Synechococcus elongatus PCC 11801: one gene and its partner. The main gene of each other region encodes a partner of the protein of the gene in region 2 in a complex. Links are inferred from orthologs where the notes say so. Each region holds a gene or a part of one and is shown on either strand. Other genes may lie near its edges. The genes, in order: pcrA and uvrB.

Region 1 (3,391 bases), 1.0 Mb from region 2 along the record:
ATTACCCACCACACTCTGGAGGGCACGGCCGCAGTCCGCGATCGCAGTATTCACCGCAACATTGGGATTGACGCCGCTCACCACGGACTGGGTGTAGCTGGTTTTAACGCAGTTCAAACTCCAAGCCACCAAGCTATCGCTGGGGGCATAACCCATCTGCGCTTGAAAAGAAGTCGTGAAACTGCGGACAAATTCGTAGTCATCTTGCGTGGTCCAAGCTGGATAGGCCTGAACAGGCAGCATCACGCCCGTCAGACCGATCGCGATCGCAGCCAGTTGAGCAACAGCAGGGAAAGGGGCGTTCGGAGTCAAAGTCATGGCTGTTGAGGGAGTCGAAGGAACGAGACCTCAAGAGAGGTTGTCCTCACTCTCGCGGCAGCATTAAGCGTTCGCCGTGACTGAAATCAGTGATGGCTGTGATTTTGATCACAGGGCGCAACCTCCCTCACAGAGCGATCGCTCCCGAGTCAGAAAGCGGAGCGATGACCAGAGGCGATAGGCTGAGGAACAGCCCTGTTCGCGAGCGCAATGTCCAGCGACTTCCTTAGCCAGCTCAATACTTCTCAACGTCGAGCCGTCGAACACTACAGCGGTCCGCTGCTGGTGGTTGCCGGGGCTGGGTCTGGCAAAACCCGGGCACTGACCTTTCGGATTGCCCATCTGCTGCGGCAGCATCGCGTCGATCCAGAAAATATTTTGGCGGTGACCTTCACCAACAAAGCCGCAAAGGAAATGAAGGAGCGGCTGGAACGGCTGTTCGCGCAACAACTGGCGGAATTGCAGTATGGCCAACCCTTCACAACGCTACGGGAGATTGAGCAAACCCAACTGCGATCGCGCGTCTATCGCGAAGTCACAAAAGATTTGTGGATTGGTACATTTCACGCAGTTTGTGCGCGGATTCTTCGCTTTGATATCGACAAGTATTGTGATCCGAATGGCCGTCGTTGGACGAAGCAGTTCTCAATCTTTGATGAAAATGATGTCCAAGGCTTAATCAAAGAGATTGTTGGTAATCAACTCAATCTAGACACCAAGAGATTTGAACCGAAGTCTGTTCGCTACACGATTAGCTCAGCAAAGAACAATGGTTGGTCACCCGATGAATTTGAACGACAGCAGCCGAACTATCGCGGCCGTGTGATCGGGGAAGTTTATCGCCGCTACTTAGATCAGCTCGCTGCCAATAATGCTCTTGACTTCGATGATTTATTGCTGATTCCAGTTCAACTCTTTCGACAAAATGAGCAAGTTCTAGCCTACTGGCACCAACGCTTTCGCCATGTTTTGGTTGATGAGTATCAAGACACCAACCGCACCCAGTACGACTTAATTCGACTGCTGACGACCAACGGTGCTGAAACAAGAGATTTCGATCAGTGGCAGCATCGCTCAGTCTTCGTGGTCGGGGACGCTGATCAATCGATCTATTCCTTCCGTGCGGCTGACTTCACGATTCTGATGGGCTTTCAGGATGACTTTGGCGATCGCCTGCCGGATGATGACACCCGCACGATGGTCAAACTCGAAGAGAACTATCGTTCGACTGAAAACATTCTTCAGGCTGCCAATGAGCTAATTCGCAACAATACTGAGCGAATCGATAAGGTTTTGCGACCCACCCGAGGCAGTGGTGAAGCGATCGCCTGCTATCGGGCCGATGATGAAATTGCGGAAGCCGAATATGTGGTTCAGCAAATTCGTCAGCTTGAGCAACAGAATCCTGAATTAAATTGGGGCGACTTTGCGATTCTCTACCGCACTAATGCTCAATCACGAGCCTTTGAGGAGTCATTAGTCCGTTGGAATGTTCCCTACACCGTGATCGGGGGCTTGCGCTTCTACGATCGCCGCGAAGTCAAAGATATCTTGGCTTATCTAAGGGCGATCGCTAATCCCTTTGATGCGGTTAGCCTGCTACGAGTTGTCAACGTTCCCAAACGGGGCGTCGGCAAAACTACCATTGGTCGACTCGTTGATGCTGCGCAGGAGTTAAATGTCCCTCTCTGGGAAATTTTGCGCGATGCAGAAACAGTGCAAAACCTCGCAGGGCGATCAGCTAGAGGGTTACTTGAATTCGCAACTTTAATTCAGCAGTTTCAAAACCAAGCCGATGAACTCCGACCTTCTGAACTGATTCGCCAACTCTTAGAACAATCGGGCTATATTGCTGAGCTCCAACGCAGTGGCACTGATGAAGATGAAGATCGTCGCCGCAACTTGGAAGAGTTAGTCAATGCAGCGATTCAATATGAAGAAGAAAACGACGATCCCAGTCTGATTGGCTTTCTGGGAACAGCTTCACTAGCTTCAGATGCCGACAGCAAAGAGGCGAATCAGCAAGTCTCTTTGATGACACTTCACGCCTCGAAAGGGCTGGAGTTCCCTGTTGTCTTCCTAGTTGGTTTAGAACAGGGACTCTTCCCTAGTTTCCGCTCACTCGACGATCCGCGCGCTGTCGAAGAAGAGCGACGCCTCTGCTATGTCGGGATCACTCGCGCTCAAGAGCGACTGTTTTTGACCCATGCCAGTGCTCGTCGGCTTTGGGGTGGCGGCCGCGAACCTGCAATTCCCTCCAATTTTTTGAGCGAGTTGCCGGCTGAACTGATTGTTGGTCAGTCGCCGCGTAGTCGCCACCAACCCATTCCCAGCATCAGCCCCCAAGCCACGACTGAACGACGCACGAGTTTGCGCGATCGCGTCGCAGCAAATGCCGCCACAGTTGCCCAGTCACAACAGCCTGCTCGCCAGTGGCAAGTGGGCGATCGCCTCCAACATCGTCAGTTTGGCGTTGGTCGCGTCACCCGAATTTTTGGGGCGGGCGATCGCCAGTCGATTGTGGTTCAGTTCAGTGGTGCAACGGGGCAGCGCATTCTGGATCCGCGCTTAGCACCGATTGAACCGCTCGGCTAAGCCAATCCGTTTCACCCTTCAATCCGCGTGAAAGTTGCGATGCATGAGTCAGTGAGCTGAGCATCTCTGTCTCTCCGGTCAGCTCATCGAACTTTTCTGGCTAGCACTTGTACTGAGACTCATCGACGACTCAGGACTTTGTACGGCGATCGCAGCAGCCCAATCGGGCCCGAGTGAAATGAGGCGATCGGGCAGGATGCGCACCAGTACAGATCCCAAGGGCGATCGCGCCTCAACTTGGATCTGCTGATGCGGTCTTAACTGCAGTGCTTCTCGTATGGCCGAAGGCAACTCCAGCACCGAGAGCGTGCAATGAAGCGGCGCGATCGTTAGGCGAATCCCTGCCTCACAGTTCAGCACCGGAGCATTACCGCCGAAGTGAGAGATCTTGGGCAACACAGTCATGCAGACCTCTTGGACTTGAGAATTACTGACAGCTGTTATTGACATCTAACTCTGTTTATCTTAGGTTGGCGCT
Region 2 (3,281 bases):
GGGACCATCCACCTTGCCTTCGCTGTAACCTATGCAAATTGAATTTCGTGAGTTTAACCCGTTCGACTGCTGGATTTGGGTTGAATTTAGTACGGTGCCGGCACCGCTCGAGCAGCAATATCTCGAGGAAGTTTTTGACTCATGGTTTTTCCTCGGTAAGCTCGGTGGCTTCAATGCCGAGAACTTGCAGGCTCAAGATGAAGGACTTGAGCTGAGCTACATGAGCTATCAGTCAGCTCAGGAGCGGAATAGTCTGCCAGCCCTGATGCACAACATGGGAGAAGTGGAGTATCAGGGCCGTTGGGCTCGCTGCTGGTTTGATTTGGGTACGAGTGATGCGATCGCGCTGGACGTGTTGCTCAACGCACTGCAGCGGCTGAGCGAAGAAATGGTCGGTTTAGAGCGGGTCTTTATCGGCGGTGAAAATGCCGATTGGCCCTCACCAGGACGCCGCAATCTTGACTTTGCGGCAGATGACTGGAACTAGCGCAATCGGTTGCGATTGCTGAGCATTACTGGCTTGGGTCTGAACTCGAGCCAGTTTTTTGTCAGTGACGACCGACGAGTCGCTCACGCAGCTTTTTGATGCGATCGCGATATTGAGCTGCCTCTTCAAATTCAAGATTTTTGGCGGCTTCTTTCATTTGTGCTTCTAGCTGAGTAATCAGATTTGGAATTTCCTCCAAGGAAAGATCATCCGCTTGGCTGACGGCAACTTCTAGTTCTTGTTTATTCAGTCGCCGCGAGACTTCGAGGAACGACAGAATGGCATTACTCGATCGCTTGCTGATCGGCTGAGGCGTAATCTGATGGCGTTGGTTATATTCCAGTTGGATGCGTCGCCGTCGCTCGGTTTCGCCAATCGCTTTTTCCATGCTTTCGGTCAGGCGATCGGCATAGAGAATTGCCTGGCCGTTGATGTGGCGAGCCGCACGACCGATCGTTTGAATTAAGCTGCGCTCAGTCCGCAAAAAGCCCTCTTTGTCAGCATCAAGGATTGCGACCAATGAGACTTCAGGTAAATCCAAGCCTTCCCGCAGTAAATTGACGCCAATCAAGACATCAAAATCGCCGTTGCGTAGATCTTGAAGAATTTCAATCCGTTCAATCGAATTGATCTCGGAGTGGAGATAGCGAACTTTAACACCGCGATCGCCCAAGTAATCAGTCAAGTCCTCGGCCATCCGTTTGGTCAGTGTTGTAATCAGAGCCCGCTCTTGACGGCTGACCCGCTGCTGAATTTCTGTGAGTAAATCATCAACTTGGCCTTCTGTGGGTCGGACAAAAACCTCAGGGTCAACCACCCCTGTTGGTCGGATGACTTGTTCGACAATATGGGTTTCCGATTGCCCCACTTCCCAATCGCCGGGCGTGGCTGAGACAAAAATGCACTGCCGCACTTTGTCCCAAAACTCCTCCGACTTCAAAGGGCGGTTATCCGCCGCGCTAGGCAGTCGAAAGCCATGATCAATCAACACTTTTTTGCGGGATTGATCGCCGTTGTACATCCCGCGTAGCTGGGGTACCGTCACGTGGGATTCATCAACCACCAAGAGCCAATCTTTGGGGAAATAGTCGATTAAACATTCCGGCGGTGATCCTGGTTCGCGGCCCGCGAGGTGCCTGGCATAGTTTTCCACGCCGTTGCAATAGCCTACTTCCTGCAGCATTTCGAGGTCATAGCGGGTGCGTTGCTCCAAGCGTTGGGCTTCAACTAGTTTGCCTTCGGCTTGTAAGGTCAGCAGCTGTTGATTGAGCTCCGCTTTAATCTCGGCGATCGCGGTTTCTAGTCGCTCCTCAGGGGTGACAAAGTGGCGGGCCGGATAAATGTTGAGGCGATCGAGGCTTTGGAGAATTTCACCAGTCACGGGATCGATGTAGCGAATGGCATCGATTTCATCGCCAAAGAACTCAACTCGAATAATCCGATCTTCGTAGGCAGGGCCAATTTCCAGAACATCGCCCTTGACCCGAAACCGACCACGACCTGACTCTAGGTCGTTGCGACTGTATTGGACATCGACGAGTTGGCGTAGCACCTCGCGCATATTGACTTCAGCCCCGACTTCTAGGGGGATGGCTGCCTTCAAATATTCACTGGGGATGCCGAGGCCATAGATGCAGCTAATAGAGGCAACAACAATCACATCGCGCCGCTCGAAGAGGTTGCGAGTGGCGGAGTGCCGCAACATATCGATCTCTTCGTTGATCGACGCTGTTTTGGCGATGTAAGTATCGGTGACGGGGATGTAGGCTTCGGGCTGATAGTAGTCGTAATAGCTGATGAAATACTCAACTGCATTATTCGGAAAAAACTCGCGTAGCTCATTACAAAGCTGCGCCGCCAACGTTTTATTGTGAGCGAGAACTAGCGCGGGTCGCCCCACCTGTTCAATCACATTAGCGATCGTAAAAGTCTTGCCAGTTCCGGTTGCACCCAGCAACGTTTGATAGGGAATCCCTGCCTGAACTTTCTGCACCAACTGCGCGATCGCAGTGGGCTGATCTCCCATTGGTTGATAGCGGGCTTGCAGTTGAAAGGGCGTCATGCTGGGGATGTGGCTGCCACTGTTGCTTGAAGATAGCAATCCTGCACCATTCAAGGGCGATCGCCCACGCAGCTGCTCCAGACAGTACCGCTAAAATGCAGGCAGCTCTTTGGAGAGGGTCATGAGCAGCGAACCAGTGGTCTCCATTCGGAACCTTGACCATTTTTATGGCCACGGCTCACTGCAAAAACAGGTCTTGTTCAATGTTGGTTTCGATCTCAATCCTGGCGAGATTGTTCTGCTGACTGGACCCTCCGGCTGTGGCAAAACCACCCTTCTCACGTTAATTGGAGGGTTGCGATCGGTGCAGACCGGCACCCTGACCGTGCTGGGCCAAGAGTTACACGAAGCCAACCAACGCCAACGCGTCGAGGTGCGGCGCAATATCGGCTACATCTTCCAAGCCCATAACCTCCTACGCTTTCTGACAGCGAGCCAGAACGTGCAAATGACGTTAGATTTGCAGGCTGATCTAAAGTGGGACGAACGCATCGCCCGATCGCAGCAAATGCTGACAGCGGTGGGCCTTGGCGATCACCTCGACTACTACCCTGAGAACCTTTCTGGGGGGCAAAAACAGCGTGTGGCGATCGCCCGTGCTTTGGTGGGTCGTCCCAAACTGGTGCTGGCCGATGAACCGACGGCTGCCCTCGATCGCCAATCGGGTCGGGATGTGGTGGACCTGATGCAGCAGCTGGCGAAGGAACAGGGCTGCACGATCCTGCTGGTTAC

What was found.
Region 1: the proteins of uvrB (region 2) and pcrA are in contact, whole or in part, in a crystal structure (PDB 7EGT), measured with the Thermus thermophilus proteins. The link is inferred for Synechococcus elongatus PCC 11801 from one-to-one orthologs. Residues at the interface, in WP_096411307.1 of Thermus thermophilus: Glu23, Leu25, Arg26, Asp27, Gly28, Glu29, Arg30, Phe31, Arg55, Glu326, Asp327, Phe328, Glu379, Ser382, Gln383, His398, Gly400, Arg401; in WP_096412145.1 of Thermus thermophilus: His654, Arg656, Phe657, Gln666, Asp668, Glu669, Lys680, Arg681, Leu682, Ser683, Lys685, Tyr686, Ala687.

Annotation. Positions count from the first base shown.
Region 1 is NZ_CP030139.2:1,354,062-1,357,452, forward strand. What follows is about bases 151-3,220. They hold pcrA (DNA helicase PcrA), read left to right. Parts: upstream 151-528; coding sequence 529-2,913; downstream 2,914-3,220. Other genes in these bases: DOP62_RS06470 (hypothetical protein), read right to left, coding at 151-318; DOP62_RS06480 (hypothetical protein), read right to left, coding at 2,992-3,220. In the rest of the region: more of DOP62_RS06470, read right to left, coding at 1-150; more of DOP62_RS06480, read right to left, coding at 3,221-3,318. UniProt on the Escherichia coli protein: A helicase with DNA-dependent ATPase activity. Unwinds DNA duplexes with 3'-5' polarity. Translocates on single-stranded DNA with 3'-5' polarity. Initiates unwinding more efficiently from a nicked substrate than double-stranded DNA.
Region 2 is NZ_CP030139.2:2,375,863-2,379,143, forward strand. The notes cover bases 50-3,009. They hold uvrB (excinuclease ABC subunit UvrB), read right to left. Parts: upstream 2,550-3,009; coding sequence 549-2,549; downstream 50-548. Other genes in these bases: DOP62_RS11895 (DUF3531 family protein), read left to right, coding at 50-487; DOP62_RS11905 (DevA family ABC transporter ATP-binding protein), read left to right, coding at 2,671-3,009. Also shown: DOP62_RS11890 (Sll0314/Alr1548 family TPR repeat-containing protein), read left to right, coding at 1-28; more of DOP62_RS11895, read left to right, coding at 32-49; more of DOP62_RS11905, read left to right, coding at 3,010-3,281. UniProt on the Escherichia coli protein: The UvrABC repair system catalyzes the recognition and processing of DNA lesions. A damage recognition complex composed of 2 UvrA and 2 UvrB subunits scans DNA for abnormalities.